2 regions of the Afipia felis ATCC 53690 genome follow, and region 2 is predicted to be linked to the other one. Evidence: predicted binding sites of a transcription regulator. Region 2 holds the regulator's gene; the other holds the start of a gene.
The links. The regulator LexA, encoded in region 2, represses DNA repair genes until DNA is damaged. The targets are predictions, from matches to a motif close to TGTTCNNNNTGTGTTCNG.
Positions count from the first base shown of each region.

Region 1: a site for LexA is predicted at 1,838-1,855, ahead of HMPREF9697_RS13450 (YifB family Mg chelatase-like AAA ATPase). Genes of this name have one in related genera too.

Region 1 covers NZ_KB375270.1:2,839,998-2,851,371, forward strand. Annotated here, with positions in the region: gene gshB (glutathione synthase) at 1-877, shown strand, start outside; gene HMPREF9697_RS13445 (hypothetical protein) at 993-1,811, shown strand; gene HMPREF9697_RS13450 (YifB family Mg chelatase-like AAA ATPase) at 1,914-3,452, shown strand; gene HMPREF9697_RS13455 (hypothetical protein) at 3,539-4,018, shown strand; gene HMPREF9697_RS13460 (ATP-binding protein) at 4,139-6,364, shown strand; gene olsB (l-ornithine N(alpha)-acyltransferase) at 6,488-7,450, shown strand; gene coaA (type I pantothenate kinase) at 7,452-8,408, opposite strand; gene HMPREF9697_RS13475 (phosphoribosyl-ATP diphosphatase) at 8,481-8,810, opposite strand; gene hisF (imidazole glycerol phosphate synthase subunit HisF) at 8,889-9,665, opposite strand; gene hisA (1-(5-phosphoribosyl)-5-[(5-phosphoribosylamino)methylideneamino]imidazole-4-carboxamide isomerase) at 9,665-10,402, opposite strand; gene hisH (imidazole glycerol phosphate synthase subunit HisH) at 10,399-11,049, opposite strand; gene HMPREF9697_RS13495 (DUF2628 domain-containing protein) at 11,046-11,374, opposite strand, start outside.
Region 2 covers NZ_KB375270.1:587,760-599,133, reverse strand. Annotated here, with positions in the region: gene HMPREF9697_RS03030 (peptidylprolyl isomerase) at 189-2,093, shown strand; gene trpD (anthranilate phosphoribosyltransferase) at 2,104-3,117, shown strand; gene trpC (indole-3-glycerol phosphate synthase TrpC) at 3,131-3,928, shown strand; gene moaC (cyclic pyranopterin monophosphate synthase MoaC) at 3,933-4,418, shown strand; gene HMPREF9697_RS03010 (molybdopterin molybdotransferase MoeA) at 4,434-5,642, shown strand; gene HMPREF9697_RS03005 (hypothetical protein) at 5,667-5,966, opposite strand; gene lexA (transcriptional repressor LexA) at 6,353-7,057, shown strand; gene HMPREF9697_RS02995 (ComEC/Rec2 family competence protein) at 7,067-9,349, opposite strand; gene HMPREF9697_RS02990 (glutamine--tRNA ligase/YqeY domain fusion protein) at 9,444-11,120, opposite strand; gene gltX (glutamate--tRNA ligase) at 11,330-11,374, shown strand, end outside.

The DNA.
Region 1 (11,374 bases), 2.3 Mb from region 2:
CTTCGCAATGCTGCTGGAAGCGCAAAAGCGCGGGCACCAATTGTTCTATTACACGCCCGAACGTCTCTCACTGTCGGGCAAGGATGTGGTGGCATTCGTGCAGCCGCTTACCGTACGCGATGAGCCCGGTAATCATTTCACGCTCGGCGACGCCAGGCGTACCGCACTCGAATCCTTCGATGTGGTGTTGCTGAGACAGGACCCACCGTTCGATCTCGCTTATGTCACGACGACCCATCTGCTCGAGCGCATTCACCCCAAGACACTGGTGGTGAACGATCCCGCGAGTGTGCGCGACGCTCCGGAAAAAATCTTCGTGATGGAATTTTCCGACCTGATGACGCCGACGCTGATCTCGCGCGACAAGGAGGAGATCGAACTGTTCCGCAAGGCGCATGGCGACGTGGTGTTCAAGCCGCTCTACGGCCACGGCGGCGCAGCCGTCTTCCGTATCGCCGCACAGGACATGAATTTCGGCTCGCTCTACGATCTGTTCTCGATCACCTTCCGCGAACCGTGGGTGGTGCAGAAATTCCTGCCCGGCGTGAAGGCCGGCGACAAGCGCATCATTCTGGTGGACGGCGAATTCGCCGGCGCGGTCAACCGCGTCCCCGCGCCCGACGACCTGCGCTCCAACATGGTGCGCGGCGGCGCCGCCAAGGCGACCGACCTCACCCCGCGCGAGCGTGAAATCTGCGAACGCGTCGGTCCCAGCCTGAAGGAGAAGGGCCTGTTGTTCGTCGGCCTCGACGTGATCGACGGCCACCTCACCGAGATCAACGTCACCTCGCCGACCGGCATCCGCGCCATCGCCAACCTTGGCGGGCCGGACGTCGCCGCTCACATCTGGAACGCCATCGAGGCCCGGCGACGGTAATGTTTTCCGTTCCACTTTAAGGAATTACTGACGATCGTCTGCCAAATTGACGCGGCCTTTACCCTGGTTTCATTGCAGGTAAGCGGCACCGTTTTTATTTGCAGATTGTCGGTTCATGTCCCTCGAAGTTTTCAGTGGCACATCGATCCCGCGCGAGCTCACGACAGCCGCGATGGAATTCCTGTGGGCCAAATGGAAAACCCTGCATGCCACCGGCGACCTGACGCTGCAGCGCCTGACCGAGGAATCGAGTTTTCCGCTGCGCGAGCACCTCGTCTTCCTGATGACCACGGGCGACGACTTCGTCTACACCTATGTCGGCGAAGCCGTGAAGAAGGCGATCGGCCGGGACCGTGCGGGACTGCTGTTATCCGCCAGCGGCAATCCGATGAGTTGCGAATACGCGCAGGTCTATCGCAAGGTCGCCGACAGCCTGATTCCTGCATGCCTGCGCTACACGCTGCCGACCACGCAGAACGGCAAGATCTGGCAGCGCCTGGTGTTGCCGGTGCCGATCGCCGAAGCTGCCGTCTGCATCGTGGTCTATTCCGAACTGATCGATCACCACCGGGAAGTCTACGACCAGCTTTTCAAGACCGCGCCCGATGCCATGGTGGTAGCCTGCCCGATTGCCAACGATGTTGGCCACACCAAAGACGGCTGGGTCATCATGATGAACGACCGCGCCCGCGAGATGCTGAACTTCACGGGTAGCATCGGCAATCTGCGCCTGTCGCAGGTACCCCAATTTGCCAGGATCGATGTCTGGGGCCGTCTCTACGGCCCCAAGGCCGCCCAAGGGACGGTTCCGATTTCCACGCCCGACTTCGACATCGAGCTGATGCGCTTTCCGCATGTCTTCGGCCTCAAGCTGCGGCCTCGGATGCCGGAACGCATCATCGAACATGTGACTCTGGCGCCTGCTCTGGGCTGACGCTTTCAGGCTACACAATCCCCATTTGTTCTTTTAATGTTCTTGCGTTGATCCTCCAAAAGGGTAAGGTTCCACCAGTTCTCCCGTCGAGGTGGGCTCCCGATGGTTCAGCACGTCTCCACCATGGCCTTTGAGGGCATCGAGGCACGCGCCGTCGATGTGCAGGTTCAGGTCGCGCCGGGGCTGCCGGCCTTCACTATCGTCGGGCTGCCGGACAAGGCGGTGTCGGAAGCCCGCGAACGCGTGCGCGCGGCGCTCATCGCCTCAGGCCTTGCGCTGCCGGCACGGCGCATCACCGTCAATCTCGCGCCAGCCGATCTGCCGAAGGAAGGCAGCCATTACGATTTGCCGATCGCGCTCGGCCTGATGGCGGCGATCGGCGCGATTCCCACCGACGCTTTGTCGAATTTCACCGTGCTCGGCGAGCTTGGTCTCGACGGCTCGATTGCACCGGTGGCGGGCGTCCTGCCTGCCGCGATCGGTGCCAATGCGCGCGACTACGGCCTGATCTGCCCGGCGGCCTGCGGCGCGGAAGCAGCGTGGGCCAGCCCCGATCTCGAAATTATCGCGGCAAGCTCGCTGATCCAGATCGCCAACCACTTCAAGGGCACACAGGTGCTCGCACGCCCCGAACCAAAGATCGCGGAGCAGATGGGCGAGACGCTCGATCTGCGCGACATCAAGGGCCAGGAAAGTGCCAAGCGCGCGCTGGAAATCGCCGCCGCCGGAGGACATCACCTTCTGATGATCGGCGCGCCCGGCGCGGGCAAGTCGATGCTCGCCGCGCGGCTGCCTTCGATCCTGCCGCCGCTGTCGCCATCCGAACTTCTGGACATCTCGATGATCGCCTCCGTCGCGGGGTTGCTCGACGGCGGCGCATTGACTTCAAAGCGGCCGTTCCGCACGCCGCATCACTCCGCAAGCATGGCAGCCCTGACCGGCGGTGGAATGCGCGCGAAGCCCGGCGAGATTTCGCTCGCCCATCACGGCGTGCTGTTTCTCGACGAACTGCCCGAATTCGACGCGCGCGTGCTCGATTCGCTGCGCCAGCCGCTCGAGAACGGCGAAGTCTCGGTGTCGCGCGCCAATCACCGCCTGACCTATCCCGCGCGCTTCATGCTGGTGGCAGCGATGAATCCCTGCCGCTGCGGTCACGCCTATGAACCGGGCTTTTCCTGCAAGCGCGGGCGCATCGACCGTTGCAGCGCCGATTATCAGGCGCGCTTGTCAGGGCCGCTGCTCGACCGCATCGATCTGCGCATCGAAGTGCCTGCCGTGACCGCCGCCGATCTCATTTTACCGCCGCCTGCGGAAGGATCGCGCGAGGTGGCGGCCCGCGTCACCGCCGCACGCGACATTCAGCTCAAGCGTTATGCGGCGCTCGGCCTGCCGCAGATACGCACCAACGCGGAAGCGCCCGCCTCCGTGCTGGAAGAAATCGCAACGCTCGACCAGCAGGGCAGCACACTCCTGCGCGAAGCCGCCGACAGCATGCGGCTGTCCGCGCGCGGCTATCATCGCGTATTGCGGGTGGCGCGCACGCTCGCCGACCTCGACGGCGCGGACCGGATCGGCCGCGTGCATCTCGCCGAGGCGCTGTCGTATCGCGTGCTCGCCGAAGACCTGCAGCGCGCCGCCTGATAACGCGAAAGTAACGATCGCTCTTTACACTTTGCCAACCATGGGCCGCGTTTCGGCCGGTTGTTTTGTAAGCGTTGAGTAGCGTCATGTTGCACTTCCGGATGCTGGCGTCAGCCATCCCCCTTCTCACCGTCGGCGTTCTGGCGGGCGGACAGTTCACCGCCACCTCGCAGCCCTGCATCGCGCTCGGCCGCTCCTCCGTGCAACTCGCCACAGCGCCGTGGCAGCCGCAGCAGCGCGTCTCCTTCACCGACGATGCAGGCCGCGCGACCGTGCGCGTGCAGATCGTCGATCGTCCCGAGCTTGCAGATTTCACGGTCGCCGATGATGTCGACGTCTCCGGCGACGCCGCGCCGACGCGGAAGGGCTGCCCGATCACAGCTGCGACGCGTTACGTCATCGTCGCAAGCCACGAGAAAGCATCCGAACCGATCATCTATCTGTCGGAGCAACCCGGCGATTACCGCCTTTACGTCAATTCGGCCAAGGTCTCGGTTCGCGATGCCGCGGCGCTTCTGATCGGAGCCGCGCCGCGTCCCGGCAAGCTGGTGCTGTCCCAGCTTTAAGACCTCGTTAGCCATCTTTTCATCTCGCGCAATGCGCGCCATCGGCCTCAAGCCATTCGCAAGGGAGCGGCGGCAGTCTTTCGACAGGGCGATCGGGATCACGGAAGCGGGGATGCGGCCATGAGCGGAACGAAGCGTTTGAGGGCACGATTGCGCAGGTTCTCCCGCCGTCATCGCCGGATCGCCAGCACTGTCCGCTTGACGTTGATTTTCTTTGCGACCTTCGGCGCCGGCTACGGCTTCGTGCGCGGCAGCCTTTCGCAATCGGCGGATTACGATCCGCAAGCCTTCGCCATCGGCGTCAGTTTCCTGTTCGCGCTTGCGTGCCTCGCACTCGCCGCCCTGAGCATGCGGATGCGCTGGCTGAAGAAAAGCGTGCGCAAGGTCGCGCTTCACAATGAAGCGCTGATCGACCGCAACTGGGAACTGAAGGAAGCCGAGGAGCGTGCGCGCAATCTGTTCGAATCGCAGAGCGACCTCATCGTGCTGCGCGACGCGAGCCAGCGCCTCACCTTCGTCAACGACACCTTCTGCGCCTATGCGGGCCGCGCGCGCGCGGACCTGATCGGCACAAATTATCTTCTGCCGGTGATCGAACAGGGCGACGACGCCACCGAACCCAACGGCACCCGCGTTCACGACCAGAAGACCCAGACTGCGCTCGGCCCGCGCTGGATCGCCTGGCGGGAAACCCTCGTCCGTCCCCATGCCAATGAGCCGGCGGAATTCCAGTGCGTCGGCCGCGATGTCACCGACCGCACCGAGAGCGAGCACGCACTCGGCCTTGCGCGTGACCACGCAATCTCCGCCAACCGCGCCAAGTCGAAATTTCTCGCGGTCGCCTCGCACGAGATCCGCACGCCGCTCAACGGCATTCTCGGCATGAGCACGCTGCTGCTCGACACCCCGCTTAACCCCGAACAGGCCGTCTACGCCAAAGCCGTGAAGACTTCCGGCGAGGCGCTGATGTCGCTCGTCGAGGAACTGCTCGACTTCTCCAAGATCGAGGCCGGCAAGATCGACCTCGAACACCGCTCCTTCCATCTCGGCGGAATGTTGGAAGAGATCGTCGAACTGCTGGCACCCCGCGCGCAGGCGCGGCAGATCGAGATCGCCTGCTATGTCGACGAACGCCTGCCGCTCGACGTCATGGGCGATGCCGCACGACTGCGGCAGGTGCTGCTCAATCTTGCCAGCAATGCAGTGAAGTTTACCTCGCACGGCGGCGTCGCCTTGATCGTCGAGCCGGGCATCTGGCCGAACGAAATCAGCTTCCTGGTGCGGGACACCGGCATCGGCATTCCGCCGGATGCGCAGCAGCGCATCTTCCGCGAATTCGAACAGGGCGACGAACACATCGCGCAGCAATATGGTGGCTCGGGGCTCGGCCTATCCATCAGCGAGCGCATCGTGCGCCGAATGGGCGGCCGCATCGCGCTGGAAAGCATACCCGGCGAAGGCACGACGTTCGAAGTCTCGATCCCGCTGCAAGCCTCCAACACGTCGTCCTCGACGACATGGACCGCACCGGACCTGGCCGGCAAGGCCGTGATGGTGGTGACACCGCAGACGATCGCTGCCTCGTTGGTGGCACGGCGGCTTGGCCGCTGGGGCGCGCAGATCTGCGAGACATCCGACCTCGCCGTCGCGGAGGCACTGCTGCCCGAGCGCGCCTGGCACGCGATCGTGGTCGATCACACACTCGGCGCCGATGCCGTACGGGCATTCGGCGAGCGTGCGATGTCCCACGCCACGCATCGCCTCGCGATGTTCACGCCCGCCGAGCGCCACGATTTGCGACCTGCTGAAATGGCGGCCTTCACCGGCTATCTCGTCAAGCCGGTGCGCGCGGCGTCGCTCGCCGCACGCCTCACACCGGAAGCGCCACTCGCGCCGGAACTGCCCGACGAGTCCGAGGCGACGCGCACGCCTGCCGCGCCAAAGAAGCTTTCAATCCTCGTTGCAGAGGACAACGAGATCAATGCGCTGCTGATCCGCTCGCTCCTGACCAAACTCGGCCATGAAGCCGTGATCTGCACCAATGGCCACGAGACTCTGGAATCCTGGATCGCAGCGGAAACGGCGGGTGCGCGTTACGACGTGGTGCTGATGGATGTGCAGATGCCCGAACTGAGTGGCATCGAAGCGACGCGGATGATCCGCACCCGCGAATCCGAGCGCGGGCTGTCGCGTACGAAAATCCTGGCGCTGACCGCGAATGCGCTGGTCGAGGATCGCTATGCGTGCTTCGAAGCCGGGATGGACGGCTTCCTCGTCAAGCCGCTCGATCGCGACAAGCTCGCGCAGGCTTTGAGCGAAGTCATTCCCGCACATCTTGCGGCCTGAATCGTCATCGCATTGTCGCATGCGGGCTTGTCCGCCGCTGTCATAAAACCATTGGGCTAGGCGTGCTTAATCCGCCGCGAGACCGCTTCTGATCGATTCGCAGAAGCGCCGCGGGGAAGAAGGATGCGTGGCGACAATGATGCCGGGTTGATACCCGGCCCGATGCAAAACTGGTTCAAGCCCGATCTCGCGCGCACCGCCGCTCTGGCTGCCGCAAACTGGCTGAAACCGGCACGCCGCGGCATCGATATCCTCCGGCCTGATTTCGCAACACCGCGCATCGACACGCTCGGCCGCCTCGGCTCGCTCGAAGTACGGCTCGCCACGTCGCGCGACGACATCAAGCGCGCGCAAAAACTGCGCTACAAGGTTTTCTATCGGGACGGCACGGCGATCGCGGATGCACCGACGCTACTGGCCCGGCGCGACAAGGACGTGTTCGACAAATTCTGCGACCACATCCTTGTCATCGATCACGACGCGCCGCCGACGCGGCGCGGCAAGCAGCCGGTGGTGGGCACCTATCGCCTGCTACGTCAGGAGATCGCGCGGCCTCATGGCGGCTTCTACACCGACGAGGAATTCGACATCTCCGCGCTGATGAAGCATCACGCCAGCATGCGCTTTCTCGAGCTAGGCCGTTCCTGCGTGCTGCCGCCCTATCGCACCAAGCGCACGGTCGAACTGCTCTGGCACGGCATCTGGACCTATGTCCGCCGCCACCGCATGGATGTGATGATCGGCTGCGCGAGCCTGCCCGGCACCGATCCGAACCGCCTGGCGCTGCCGCTGTCGTTCCTGCACCACTATGCAGCCGCGCCGGAGGAATGGCGTGCGCGGGCACATGCCTCACGCTATGTCGAGATGAACCGGATGGCGAAGGACGCCATCGACGCCAAGGCGGCGTTGCGCGAACTGCCGCCGCTCATCAAGGGCTATCTGCGAATCGGCGCGTTCATCGGCGATGGCGCCGTGATCGACCACCAGTTCGGTACCACCGACGTGCTGGTGGTAATGCCGGTCGCGGCCATCGCCTCGCGCTATATCGGCCATTTCGGCCAGGACGCGAGCCGCCACGCGGCCTGACTCAAAGCCGCCGCAGCGAGACTTTTTCCACCACATGCTCGCTGCCCTTCTTCAGAATCAGCGTCGCGCGCGGCCGCGTCGGCAGCACGTTTTCATGCAGATTGACGAGGTTGGTCTTGTTCCAGATCGACAGCGCCTTCTTGCGTGCGTCCTCGTCGTTCAAACTTGCGTAGCGGTTGAAGTAGGAGCGCGGGTCGTTGAACGCGGTGTCGCGCAGTTTCAGAAAGCGTTCGACATACCATTCGCGCAAAATGTCTTCATCGGCGTCGATGTAAACGGAGAAGTCGAAGAAGTCGGACACGAACGGCACCGCCTCGCCGTCAGCCGGCAGGCGGCCGGTCTGCAGCACGTTCAGCCCCTCGACGATCAGGATATCGGGCTGATCGATCTCGATGGTCTGGTTCGGCACGATATCGTAGGTCAGATGCGAATAGACCGGCGCGCGCACGCCGCGGCGTCCGGCCTTGATGTCGGACAGAAAAGCCAGCAGTGCGCCGAGATTGTAGCTTTCGGGAAAGCCCTTCTTGACCATCAGCCCTTCGCGCTCGAGATACGCGTTGGGATGCAGGAAGCCATCGGTGGTGACGAGATCGACCTTCGGCTTCGGCGACCAGCGCGCCAGCAATGCCTGCAGCACGCGCGCGGTGGTCGATTTGCCGACCGCCACCGAGCCCGCGACTCCGATGATGTAGGGCATCTTGCGGTCGCGGATGCGCAGGAAGCGCCGTTCCGACTCGAACAGCCGCTGCGCCGCGCTGACGTAATAGGAGAGCAACCGCGACAGCGGCAGATAGATTTCCTCGACCTCCTTGATGTCGAGGCGATCGAGCATCGAGTGCATCCGCTCGATCTCCGCCGCCTTCAACGTCATCGGCGTATCGTCACGCAGTTTCGCCCATTGCGCGCGCGTGAACGACCGATAAGGATCGTATTTCTGTAGTTCGGCCCCCGTCGTCATGGCCCCGGTCTCTTTTCTCTCTCATTCCGTAACGGCGAGCCGCGACGGATACGCAAACAAGTTTGGCGCGCTTCACTCAGCCTTGCGCGACGCCTTTTCTTCCAGTCCCGACATCTGCGTGCGGCGCGCGAGTTCGGCCTCGACTTCCGACAGCGCGACGCCGCGCGATTTCAACAACACCAGCAGATGGAAAATCAGATCGGCGCTTTCGGCGATCACATGCTCGCGCGCGCCGTCGCTCTCGACCGCCGCGATCACAACCTCGATCGCTTCCTCGCCGAGCTTCTTGGCGCAATGCTCAGGCCCCTTGTCCAGCAGCTTGCGCGTATAGGACACCTCTCCGCTGGAGGCGGCGCGGGCATCGATGATGCCGACCAGATCGTGAATGGTGAAACCGCTCATCGCGTTGTCCTTGGGGCTTTCCGGGCTTCCTGTTGCCTCATTATATCGCCTGCCGGTCTAGCAAAGACCCGACGGCACTTACGGGTCAAGCCGCATCGGTAGTCCGGCGCGAGCCATATGCTCCTTGGCCTGCCGGATGGTGAATTCGCCGAAATGGAAGATCGAGGCAGCAAGCACGGCCGTGGCATGACCCGAACGGACGCCCTCCACCAGATGATCGAGATTGCCGACGCCGCCAGAGGCGATCACCGGCACGGAGATGCTGTCGGCGATCTGCCGGGTGAGCGGAATATCGAATCCCTGCCGCGTGCCGTCGCGATCCATCGAGGTCAGCAGGATTTCGCCCGCGCCGAGCGATACGACTTCCTGCGCGTACTCGATCGCATCGATGCCGGTCGCCTTGCGACCACCATGCGTGAAGATTTCCCAGCGTTCGGAATTGCCCGCGCGCGGCACGCGCTTGGCGTCGATCGCGACCACGATGCACTGGTTGCCGAACTTCTCTGCCGCCTCCTTCACGAATTCGCGGCGACTGACGGCGGCGGAGTTGATCGACACCTTGTCGGCACCGTGATTGAGCAGCGTGCGGATGTCGTCCACCGTGCGCACGCCGCCACCCACCGTGACCGGCATGAAGCAGGCTTCCGCCGTGCGCTTCACCACGTCGAGAATGGTGCCGCGATTCTCGTGCGTCGCGGTGATGTCGAGAAAACAAAGCTCGTCCGCGCCCGCCGCGTCATAGGCGATTGCAGCCTCCACCGGATCGCCGGCATCGCGCAGATCGACGAAATTGACGCCCTTGACGACACGGCCGTCCTTGACGTCGAGACAGGGAATGACGCGGGCCTTGAACATCAGACCGCCTTTGCCGTCGCGATCAGGGCGAGCGCCTCTGCCGGATCGATCCGCCCGTCATAAAGAGCGCGGCCGGAAATCGCGCCTTCGAGCTTTTTTGCGCGCGGCGTGAGCAACGCCTTGACGTCATCGATGGAGGCGAGACCGCCCGAGGCAATCACCGGAATCGAAATGGCGTCTGCCAGCGCAATCGTCGCGTCGAGGTTGAGGCCCTTGAGCAGGCCGTCCCGCGCAATATCCGTGAAGATGATGGCGGCGACGCCCGCATCCTCGAACCGCTGCGCGATCTCGAGCGCAGTGACGGTCGAGGTTTCGGCCCAACCTTCCACCGCGACCTTGCCGTCGCGTGCATCGAGCCCGACCGCGACACGGCCGGGATATTTTTTCGCGGCCTCCTTGACGAAAGCCGGATCGCGCACCGCGGCAGTGCCGATGATGACGCGCGCGATGCCCTTCTCCAGCCAGGCTTCAAGCGTGGCCATGTCGCGAATGCCGCCGCCGAGCTGCACCGGCATCTTCACCACTTTGAGAATCGCCTCGACCGCCTGCGCGTTCTGCGGCTTGCCTGCAAACGCGCCGTCGAGGTCGACGATGTGCAGATATTCGAATCCCTGACGCTCGAAGGTCGCCGCCTGCGCGGCCGGATCGAGGTTGAACACGGTGGCGCGCGCCATGTCGCCCTGCTGCAGGCGGACGCACTGGCCGTTCTTAAGGTCGATGGCTGGAAAGAGGATCACGGCTTCCACTTCAGAAAATTGGCAATCAGAGCGAGACCGAAACGCTGGCTCTTCTCGGGATGAAACTGCGTGCCGAACATCGTGTCCTTGGCGACGATCGCAGTGAGCGGCCCGCCATAATCGGCGCGCGCAATCACATCGCCCTCGTTCGCGGCATTGAGGTGATAGGAGTGCACGAAATAGGCGTGGCGGCCTTTGTCTCCGAGCGGCAATTTTTCCAGCACCGGATGCTCGCGCAACAGATCCAGCGTATTCCAGCCCATGTGCGGAATCTTCAGGTTCTCATCGCGCGGCGCGATCTTTTCGACATCGCCGGAAATCCAGTCGAGCCCCGGCGTCGTCACGTATTCCTTGCCCTGCGTCGCCATCAACTGCATGCCGACGCAGATGCCGAAGAACGGCCGAGCCTTGCCGCGCACCGCCTGCGTCATCGCATCGACCATGCCGTCGAGCGCATTGAGGCCCTTGCGGCAGTCGGCGAACGCGCCGACGCCCGGCAGCACGATACGGTCGGCACGATAGACCGCCTCCGGATCGCGGGTGACGACGACCTTCTCCGGCAATTCGAGCGCGCGCGCGGCACGCTCGAAGGCTTTCGCCGCCGAGTGCAGATTGCCGGACCCGTAATCGATAAGAGCAACCGTCACCGCGAACCGTCCGGCATCGGAAAGAAACCTGCCGCATCATGCGCAACGATGGAAGACCGCGGCATCGGCACCGAAGATGATGTCTTTGCCGGATAGGCAAAACTGTCGAACGAGGCACGCTCGAAGAACCGCCGCTCGGCGGCTTCCTCGTCGTCGGCCGCAACAAGGCCGATCTGCTGCCACTTGCGCCGCGACAGCGTCCAGCGACGCAGCGAACCTGCTTCAGTCCCGAGGAACAGCGCGATCACCAGCATCACCGCGAAATGCGCAAAACTCGACGCATGCGTGAGCCGCAGCACGATTTCCGCCGCGATCTGCACCACGA
Region 2 (11,374 bases):
TGACCCTTTCCGCTACCAGAGGGGCTGCTCCCGCGCCACCCGGTGCCCTGCCTTATCCAGTATTCAGGGCGTGCCCGTCGCATCCGTCCCGGTTGCCCCCGCCGGGGCGGCGTTTTATACGAGGCGGAACAATGCGGTGAGGGCAAATCGGCCCGGTCTGTTCCGCTTCCTCCTACAAATGTGGTGTCATGCTCCGAGGGATACGAAACGTCACGTCGAACCGGGTCGGCAAGTCGATCATGAGCGTGCTGTTCGGCGTGCTCATTGTCAGCTTCGGCATCTGGGGCATTGCCGACATCTTCAAGGGCTCGACGCAGACGACGCTCGCAACGGTCGGCAGCACTGACATCCCGCTGGAACAATTCCGTTCGGCCTATACCGATAAGCTGCAGCAGATCAGCCGTCAGATCCGCCGGCCGCTCACGCCCACACAGGGCCGCGCTTTCGGCATCGATCGTCAGTTGCTGCAGCAGACCATCGCCGAGACGGCACTTGACGAAGAAGCCCGCCGCATGGGTCTGCGAATGTCGGACGCCGAGATCGTCCGTACCATTTCCAGTGATCCGACCTTCGCCGGACAGAACGGGAAATTCGACCCGACGCGCTTCGCGATGGCGATGCGGGAATACGGCTACACCGAACCGCGCTATCTGGCCGAACAGCGCCGCCTCACTCTGCGCCGCGAGTTGATCGGCAGCATCGTCGCGGGCGCCGAGCCGACAAGCACCCAGATCGAGGCACTGAGCCGCTTCCAGAACGAGCAGCGCACCATCGACTACGCCAAGATCGGCCCCGATCAGGCCGGCAAGATCGAAGCGCCGGCACAAGACGCGCTCAACGCCTATTTCGAGGCCCACAAGGCTCAATTCCGCGCGCCGGAATATCGCAAGGTGGTCTACCTCACCCTCTCACCCGACGAACTCGCCAAGAAGGTCGTGGTGTCCGACGACGATGCTCGCAAGGTGTATGACAGCCGGCGCGGCGATTACGTAAAACCGGATCGTCGCCAGGTGCTGCAGATCGCCTTCCAGAGCGAGGACGCGGCCAAGGCCGCGCGCGCGAAGATCGCGGGCGGCATGTCCTTCGAGGACCTCGCCAAGGAAATGAAACTCACATCGGGCGACATCGACCTTGGCCTCGTCAGCGAGAACAGCCTCGGCGATCCGATCATCGCCAAGGCCGCCTTCGCGCTGCCGGTCAACGAGGTCAGCCAGCCCGTCAAGGGAGCGCTCGCCACAGTGCTGCTCAAGGTCACCAAGATCGAGCCCGGCTCGACCGAGGCCTTCGAGAACGTCGCGCCCGCCATCAAGAAGGAGCTCGCCGAGCAGCGCGTCCGCGCCGACTTCGACAAGATGCGCAATGCCATCGAGGACGAGCGCAGCGGCGGGGCCAGCATTCCGGAAGCGGCGCAAAAGAGCGGCCTCGAAGCCGTGACGATCGATGTCGATCGTTCCGGTCGCACACCGGACAACAAGGAAGCCCCGCTGCCGAAGGGCGTCGATCTCATCACGGCGGCGTTCGGCAGCGATGTCGGCGTCGACAACGACCCGCTCACCTTCCCCGGTGGCGAAGTCTGGTTCGACGTACTCGGCACCACGCCCTCACGCGACCGCACGCTCGACGAGGTCAAGGACCAGGTCACCGCCCGCTGGCATGATGAGCAGGTCGCCACGCGCCTGCGCGACAAGGCCAAGGCGCTGGTCGAAAAACTCAACAAGGGCGGCGTATTCGCCACCGAAGTGAAGGCCGCCGGGCTGACGTCGCAGACTTCCGCGCCGTTCAAGCGTGACGACAAGGTCAACGGCCTGCCCGATCTCGTCGTCGATACGGCCTTCCGTACCGCCAAGGGTGCCGCCGCGATGGCGGAGAATACACCCGCCAGCAGCGGCGTCGTGGTGCTGCAGGTCGCCAACGTCACCACGCCGGCGGTCGATCTCAATTCGGACGAGTCCAAAAAGATGAAGGAAGGTCTCGCGCAGAACCTGAGCGACGAACAGATCGGGCAATACATCACCCATCTGGAAACCACCCTCGGCGTGAAGGTGAACGAGAACGCATTCGCGATCGCGACCGGCGCGACCAACAACCAGTGACCGGCCGGGCATGAGCGATTTCAAATCGATCCTCGCGAAACTCGCGGACGGCCAATCGCTCTCGCGCGAGGAGTCGGTTCGCGCGTTCGACTATCTGATGTCCGGTGAGGCTACGCCCTCGCAAATCGGCGGCGCGCTGATGGCGATGCGGGTGCGCGGCGAGACGGTCGACGAGATCACCGGCGCGGTGAGCGCCATGCGCGCGAAGATGCTGCGCGTAACTGCCCCGCCCGACGCGGTAGACGTTGTCGGCACCGGCGGTGACGGCGCCGGCTCTGTCAATGTCTCGACCTGCGCGGCCTTCATCGTCGCAGGCGCGGGCGTCCCCGTCGCCAAGCACGGCAACCGCGCGATGTCGTCGAAGTCCGGCGCGGCCGACGTGCTGGCCTCGCTCGGCGTCAATATCGAACTCACCCCGGAGCAGGTCGGCACCTGCATCGCCAAGGCGGGTATCGGCTTCATGTTCGCGCCTGCGCACCATCCGGCGATTCGCCATGTCGGGCCGACCCGCGTGGAACTGGGCACGCGCACGATCTTCAATCTGCTCGGACCGCTCGCCAATCCGGCGGGCGTCAAGCGGCAGATGATCGGTGTGTTCGCAAAACATTGGGTCGAGCCGGTGGCGCAGGTTCTGAAGAACCTCGGTGCGACCTCGGCCTGGGTTGTGCACGGCTCCGACGGGCTCGACGAGATCACCCTCACCGGCCCGACCTTCGTGACAGAGCTCGCCGATGGCGCGATCCGTTCATTTGAAGTCTCACCTGAAGACGGCGGCCTTGCGAGCGTGAAGAATGCTGATCTCCGCGGCGGCGACGCCACCGCGAACGCGGACGCGCTCGACGCCGTGCTCAAGGGCGTGAAGAACCATTACCGCGACGTCGCTTTGCTCAACGCAGGCGCCGCGCTTGTTGTCGCAGGCAAGGCGAAAGACCTGAAGGAAGGTGTTGCGCTCGGCATCAAGTCGCTCGACAGTGGAGCGGCGGCGGCGAAACTGGCGCAGCTCGTGGCCGTATCCCGTGCTTGAGGAAGACAAATCCTTGTCCGACATTCTGGAAAAGATCGAACGCTACAAGCGCGAGGAAATCGCAACCGCCAAGGCCGCTCGTCCGCAAGCCGAGGTCGAGGCTGCCGCCCGGCGCGCTCCGCCTGCGCGCGGCTTTGCCAAAGCGATCCAGACCACAATCGCGCGTGGCGACTACGCATTGATCGCAGAAATCAAGAAGGCTTCGCCCTCGAAGGGACTGATCCGCGCCGATTTCGATCCGCCCGCGCTCGCAAAGGCATATGAGGCCGGCGGCGCGACCTGCCTCTCGGTGCTGACCGATACGCCTTCCTTCCAGGGTCATCTCGATTTCATGGTGGCCGCGCGCGACGCCGTCTCGCTGCCAGTGCTGCGCAAGGATTTCATGTACGACACCTATCAGGTGATGGAGGCGCGCGCGCATGGCGCCGACTGCATCCTCATCATCATGGCGGCGCTCGACGATGCCTCCGCGCGCGATATCGAGAATGCTGCGTTCGACCTCGGCATGGACGTACTGCTCGAAGTTCACAATCAGGATGAACTTGAACGCGCGCTAAAGCTGCGCTCGCCTCTGCTCGGTATCAACAACCGCAATTTACGCACCTTCGAGACAACGCTCGCGACCAGCGAGACGCTCGCGGCTTCGGTGCCGAAGGACCGCATCATGGTCGGCGAGAGCGGTATCTTTACGCCCGCCGACATCGCCCGACTCGCCAAGGTCGGCATCTCGACCTTCCTCGTCGGCGAAAGCCTGATGCGGCAGGCCGACGTCACCTCCGCTACCCGCACCCTGCTCGCGAAGGCTTCATGAGACGATGAGTAAACCTTCCCTCACCCATATCGACGCCAAGGGCGAAGCGCATATGGTCGATGTGTCGGCGAAGGACGCGACCGAGCGTGTCGCGGTGGCGGAAGGTTTCGTGGTGATGAGCACCGATACGCTCAAGCTCATCGTCGAGGGCAATGCCAAGAAGGGCGACGTGCTCGGCACCGCGCGCGTCGCCGGCATCATGGCGGCGAAACACACCTCCGATCTCATCCCGCTGTGCCACCCGCTCGCGCTTTCCAAAGTTACGCTCGACATCACGCTGGACGACAGGCTGCCCGGCTGCCGCGTCGAGGCGAGCGTCAAGGTAACGGGACCGACCGGCGTGGAGATGGAAGCGCTTACCGCGGTGTCGGTCGCCTGTCTCACCATCTACGACATGATCAAGGCCGTGGAACGCGGCGTTCATATCGAAGGCATCCGCCTTCTCGAAAAGAGCGGCGGCAAGTCGGGCGTCTACAAGCATGAAAAATAAAACGGACGCTTCATCATGGCGTTGATGCCGGTCGCCGACGCACTGAACTCCATTCTCGACGGCATACAGGCCCTTCCCGAAGAAGACGTCGGACTCGACGATGCGCTTCATCGCACCCTGGCTCGTGATATCGCCGCCCTCCGCACCCAGCCGCCCGCAACGATGTCGGCGATGGACGGTTACGCCGTCCGCACCACAGATGCGACCGAAGGCGCGCGCCTCGAGGTGATCGGCGAGAGTGCCGCCGGGCGGCCTTGCGAGAAATCCGTCGGCACAGGTGAGGCTGTCCGCATCTTCACCGGCGGCGTGGTGCCCGATGGCGCCGACACCATCGTCATCCAGGAAGACGTCCAGCGCGAACACAATTCCATCACCTTAGCGGAAGCTGCCCCTCTGCCTCGCCATATCCGCAAGGCCGGCATCGATTTCCATGAAGGCGACATCCTGCTGAAGCGCGGTACCCTCCTCAGCGACCGCGACCTGTCACTCGCCGCCTCAATGAACCACCCCACGCTGCCGGTATACCGCAGGCCGAAGGTCGCTGTTCTCGCCACCGGCGACGAACTGGTGATGCCAGGCTCGCAACCGGGACCCGGACAGATCATCTATTCGAACGCCTATGCGATCCGCGCGCTCATCCGCAACAGCGGCGCCGAGCCGATCGATCTCGGCATCGCGCGCGATACGATGGAAGACACGCGCGCCGCCATCCGCCGCGCAGAAGCTCTCAACGTGGATATCCTCCTCACCACCGGCGGCGCGTCTGTCGGCGAGCACGATCTCGTCAAGCCGTCGTTCGAAGCCGAAGGCATCGACATCAAGTTCTGGAAGATCGCGCTGCGCCCCGGCAAGCCGATGATGCACGGACACAAGGGAGCGATGAGCGTGATCGGCCTGCCCGGCAACCCGTCCTCGTCCTACGTGTGTTCGTTCCTGTTCGTGGTGCCGCTGATCCGCGCGCTCTCGGGCCGCGCGCAGGTCGGACATTGCATCGAGCATGCCATTCTCGGCCATGATCTGCCTGCCAACGATCATCGTCAGGAATATCTTCGCGCGCGGATCGCCATCAACGATGACGGCGTCGCTGTCGCGACCGCCGTGAGCCGTCAGGACAGCTCGCTCCTGAACAACCTGTCCGTCGCGGACGTGCTGTTGATCCGGCCGCCGCATGCGCCCGCCGCACTGGCTGGCGCGCGTTGCGAGATCATCCGCCTGCCCGGTTGACTGCTCGAACCGGCTCAGCGCGTCTTAAGCCCTGCCGACAATCTGCATGTTCGAAAGATCAGGAACGAGCGGACGGCGAGCGGCGGCTTCAATTTCTGCCAGCAACGTCTCGACATCGGACGGCAACGGCTGCCAACCACAGGGACACACCTGTTCATGATGCGAGGCAGAGGTCTGTCGGTAGATTGCGCCTAACGCAGACGCCATCATCCGCATCACTGTCATCGGCTGCAGCGCGGTGCTGTCGAGCGTCCGGCAAAACGTCACCATCAGATGATGATCGATCTCGGTCTGCGTCGGTTCGGATCCGTCCTGATCTGCCATCGGCATCTCCTCTGCATGCTCGTTGCATTGCGCGAAGACGTAGGTGGTTGCGGCAAGGAGCTCAACCGAACATTCCCGTTCTGGAATTAGAAGACATTGAAGTGGCTCAACGAGGCATCGCAGAAAGCGGGGCTCCTGTGAGGAACTCTTCCGGCATCGCCATGCAAGACCCCATGGCCCCCTGCCAGCCTCTCGGCTCATTCCGGCATGATTTCCTAAAAACAGCACGTCTGGATTCATAAGAATTTAACTATTGCAGAACATGTATGGAACATATAGTGTATGTTCATGATTTGTTTCGAGTGAGTCTGGCACTTGTCGTGAACAAGGCGGATGCCAGGAAGCGGGTGAAGATCCGCGGAACATGAGATTGAGGGCTGCGCCGGATGCTGACACGCAAACAATATGAACTGCTGCGCTTCATCAACGAGCGGCTGAAGGAAAGCGGTGTTCCGCCCTCCTTCGACGAAATGAAGGACGCCCTCGACCTGCGGTCGAAATCGGGCATCCACCGCCTTATCACGGCTCTGGAAGAGCGTGGCTTCATCCGCAGGCTCGCCAACCGCGCCCGCGCGATCGAGGTCATCAAGCTGCCGGAGCCCGCCGCCAACAGCGGCGCGCGGCGTGGTTTCACCCCAAGCGTGATCGAAGGCAATCTCGGCAAGGTTCGCAGCACCCCGTCCGGAAACTTCGAGGAGAGCGGCGAGCAGCCTGTCGCGGTCCCAGTGATGGGCCGCATCGCGGCCGGTACCCCGATTGAAGCGCTGCAGACCCGCAGCCACACCATCAGCGTGCCGCCCGACATGCTCGGCTCTGGCGAGCATTACGCGCTGGAAGTGCGCGGCGATTCCATGATGGAAGCCGGTATCCTCGACGGCGACATGGCGTTGATCCAGCGCAATGAGAATGCCGATACTGGCGACATCGTCGTGGCCCTGATCGACGAAGAGGAAGCGACCCTCAAGCGCTTCCGCCGCCGTGGGGCCTCCATTGCGCTGGAGCCGGCCAATGCGGCCTATGAAGTTCGTATCCTGCCGCCGAACCGTGTCCGCATCCAAGGCAAGCTGATCGGACTTTACCGCAAATACTGAGACTACCCTCTAGTCGGCGGCCTCCTGTTCTGCCGCCGGCGGGGTCGCATCGACCGGCTGCCGGGATGGCTTGCGTCCGGTGGCATTGTTGCCGTGCGGGCCTGTAGAGACATCTGGAATGGCGGGCGACCAGGGCCGGTCAATACCAACGGTTTGGCTGGCCGTAATACTGTAGCCCTGCACTGTCTTTCTTAATGTCACTCCGCCCAGTTCGCGCAGCGCATCGCGATGGAACACCTGGGCGGCACAATCGGATGGCACCTGATACGGCGTGATCAGGACTTTCGCTCGCGTGCAATCGTCTGCCAGCGCGTCGGGTTGCCGCGCCAGCGCAATAAGATCGCCCTCCTTGCCCTCGACCACGCATCCCGCCTCATCGCATGCCACGCCCCGCGCGAGACCAGGGTCCGTGATGACGCGCGGATCAGCATCAGCCGCCAGCCACTCGCGCCACAGGAAAGCGTTCTTGGCCGTGTGCATGATGCGCAGGTGGCCATCCTTGCCGCGCACCGCGACACTCGACGCATCGCGCGCGATCAGGATGTCGGGCTCGGTTGCGGCAGCCGCCCACATCACACCACAACCGATCAATCCGGCTCCCGCCCATCGCAACGGCGAACGCAGCAAGCCGAGCACAACAATGCCGCCGCTCATGACGATCAGCGGCCCGATGCCGAAGGCATGAACGCGCCCGAACGCACCGGGCAGCGCCGCTACCCACTGCGACACCGCGATCATCCAGTCGATGCCGACCTCCATCAGGTGCCAGAACAAGGCGTCGAAGCCGAACGGAATGGCCGCGATCCCGAGCAGGCCCGCCGGCATCACCAGCGCGGACACGACCGGCATGGCAGCCAGATTGGCGATGACGCCGTAAGGCGCGATGCGGTGGAAATGGAAGGCTGCATAGGGCGTGGTCGCAAGACCCGCGACAAACGACGCCAGAGCCAGCACCACGAGTTCGCGCCCGCCCCACGCGGCGAAGCGTCCGAGTCGGGTATCATCGTTTGTGCCGAACCATCGCGGCATGCCTATCTGCGCCAGTACGACGAGACCGAGTGTCGCGGCAAAGGACATCTGAAAACTAGGGTGCACGAGCGCCTCGGGCGCCACCAGCAACACCAGCATGGCGGCGAGTGCCAGCGTGCGGAACGTGATCGCGCGGCGATCCGCCATCACCGCAACCAGCACCAGCGCCGTCATATAAAACGAACGCTGCGTCGCGACCTCCGCGCCCGACAGCAATAAGTAAAATAGCGCAGCGATCAGCGCCGCCAACGCTGCCCATTTCTTGATCGTAAACCGCGTGCTCAACGCCGGACTAAGCGCAAGCAGAGCCCGGATCGCGAAGAACACCACGCCCGCGACGACCGCCATGTGATAACCGGAGATCGACAGCACGTGGCCTAATCCGGAAACGAACAAGGCGTCGTTGTTGGAGGTGGAGATCGCGTCGCGCCGGCCGGTGAGGAGCGCGGTCGCGATCGCGCGTTCGTCGCCGCTCAGCACCATTCGGATCCGCGCATCGACGGCGTCGCGCAGGCTTTGCATCCAAGCCGCGTAGCGAAGCCTCCAGCCGCCCTGCTTCGGCGCATCCAACGTCCTGATTGCACCGAGCACGAAGCCAGATGCACCGATACCCTGAAAATACATATCACGGGCGAAATCATAACTTCCGGGGCGAAGCGGCCGCATCGGCGGCAGCAGCCTTGCCTTCAACGCGACATAAGCGCCGACCGCCGGCGCCGTCCCTTTGCGCACCGAGAGCCTGACGCGCTCCAGTTGCGGCGTACCCCGCGCCTCGAGTTTTGCTACCCGCAGCACGAAGCGGTCGGTACGCTCGCGCTCCTCATGCGTCTCGATAAACCCCTCGATCACCGCCGAGCTGACCGGCGCAAGCAACACCGCGTGCGAAATGTATGCGGTCTTCAGCGTCGCGGTGGCAAAACCCGCGAGCAATGCCGCCAGCAGCGCCATCATCGGAAAGATCGGCCGCCGCCGCATCACCAGCGCGAGCATGCAGGCCATTCCCGCGACCGGCGCGACTACTGCCGCTATCGGCTCGCGCGACGCTGTGAAATAGAGCGCGATGCCGATGCCGAAAGCGACCGGAATCCACGGCAGCAAGCGGCCGGGACCAGCCTCCGCACGGATCCAATTGAGGTTCGATTCCGCCAGGAAGCGCCATAGGCTGCGCCCGGACAAGGCAGGCACAACCGCCGTCTCACGCGGCGGCCATGCGATGGCCCTGCCCGCACGCGACCGTTCCTGCTCCCAGCCCCCGTCCGCCATCGCGCCGCCCGTGTGTCGGCTGACCCCGCCGTAATGCTAGCGGATGAGATCAGGCTCTGAACACGGGAACGGATGCAGAATCCGCGAAGCGGCGCTAACCGGCCGCTGTCGCCTTGGCGTAGCTGTCGCGCAGGCCCACGGTGCGATTGAACACCAGCTGCTCCGACGTCGAGTCGCGATCGCGGACAAAATAGCCCTGCCGCTCGAACTGCACCGCGCCCTCTGCCACATCAGTCTTGAACGCAGGCTCGGCCTTGCAGTCCACCAGCGTCTCCAGCGAATTCGGATTGAGCTGCGCGGCGAAATTGCCTGCCTCCGGCTGCGGGGAGGCAAACAGGTTGTCGTACAGCCGCACTTCCGCCGGCACCGCATGCGCCGCGCTGACCCAGTGGATCGTCGCCTTCACCTTGCGACCGTCGGGCGCGTTGCCGCCGCGCGTTTCCGGATCGTAGGTGCAGCGCAGTTCGACAACTTCGCCAGCCGCGTTCTTGATAACCTCGCGACAGGTGATGAAATAGGCGTAGCGCAGCCGCACCTCGCGCCCCGGCGCGAGCCGGAAGAACTTCTTCGGCGGCTCCTCCATGAAATCATCCTGCTCGATGTAGAGCTCGCGGCCGAACGGAATTTTCCGTGTGCCCTGCGCCGGATCGTCCGGATGATTGACCGCATCGAGTTCGTCGACCTGGCCTTCCGGATAATTCTCAATCACAACCTTCAACGGCCGCAGCACCGCCATGCGGCGCGGCGCAGTCTTGTTCAGCGTCTCGCGGATGGTGAAATCGAACATGCCGATATCGACGGTCGAGTTGGCCTTGGCGACGCCTATGCGCTTGACGAAATCGCGCAGCGCCTGCGCCGGCACGCCGCGCCGCTGCAAACCTGCGAGCGTCGGCATGCGCGGATCGTCCCAGCCCGAAACGTGGCCTTCGCGGACGAGTTCGGTGAGCACGCGCTTCGACAGCAGCGTGTAGGTCATGTTCAGCCGCGCAAACTCGTACTGGTGCGGATGCGATGGCACCGGAAGATTATCGAGGAACCAGTCGTAAAGAGGCCGGTGATCCTCGAACTCCAGCGTGCAGATCGAGTGAGTGATGTGCTCGATGGAGTCGGACTGGCCGTGCGCGAAATCGTAGCTCGGATAGATATTCCACGCCGTGCCGGTGCGCGGATGGTGCGCATGCAGGATGCGATACAGCACCGGATCGCGCAGGTTGATATTGCCCGAGCCCATGTCGATCTTGGCACGCAGCACACGCGTGCCGTTCGGGAACTCGCCGGCGCGCATCCGCGCGAACAGATCGAGGTTCTCCTCCACCGAACGGTTGCGGAACGGACTATTCTGTCCGGCCTCGGTCAGAGTGCCGCGGGTCAGCCGGATTTCGTCCGGCGACTGGTCGTCGACATAGGCCTTGCCCGCGCGGATCAAATCCTGCGCCCAGGCGTAAAGCTGCTCGAAATAGTCGGAGGCGAAATGCAGATGCTCGCCCCAATCGAAACCGAGCCAGCGGACGTCGCGCTGAATGGCGTCGATGAATTCCTGTTCTTCCTTGGCCGGGTTGGTGTCGTCGAAGCGCAAATGGCAGCGCCCGCCAAACTCCTCGGCGATGCCGAAATTCAGGCAGATCGATTTGGCGTGGCCGAGATGCAGGTAGCCGTTGGGTTCCGGGGGAAAGCGCGTCACCACGCCCGTATGCTTTCCCGAGGCCAGATCCGCCGCCACAATGTCGCGGATGAAGTCGCGGCCCACATCCGGCGTCGATTCGTCAGTCATTTGCACCCTTTCAAGTTGTGCCCTATGTGCCAAATCCGCGCCGCCACGCCAAGAGCAGGAGCGTGGGAAGCACCATTCGGGAGTGCGCGGGCGAGAACGAACTTTTGACCTCCCGGCGGCATTTGCGGCCGGGATACCGGGACAGTGCCCCGGCAGTATGATAAAGGCCCGCCCAACCACCCTTTCCGAGAGCAATTGAACCATCTGAAATGACCGAATCCGTCGTCACCCGCTTTGCGCCGTCTCCGACCGGC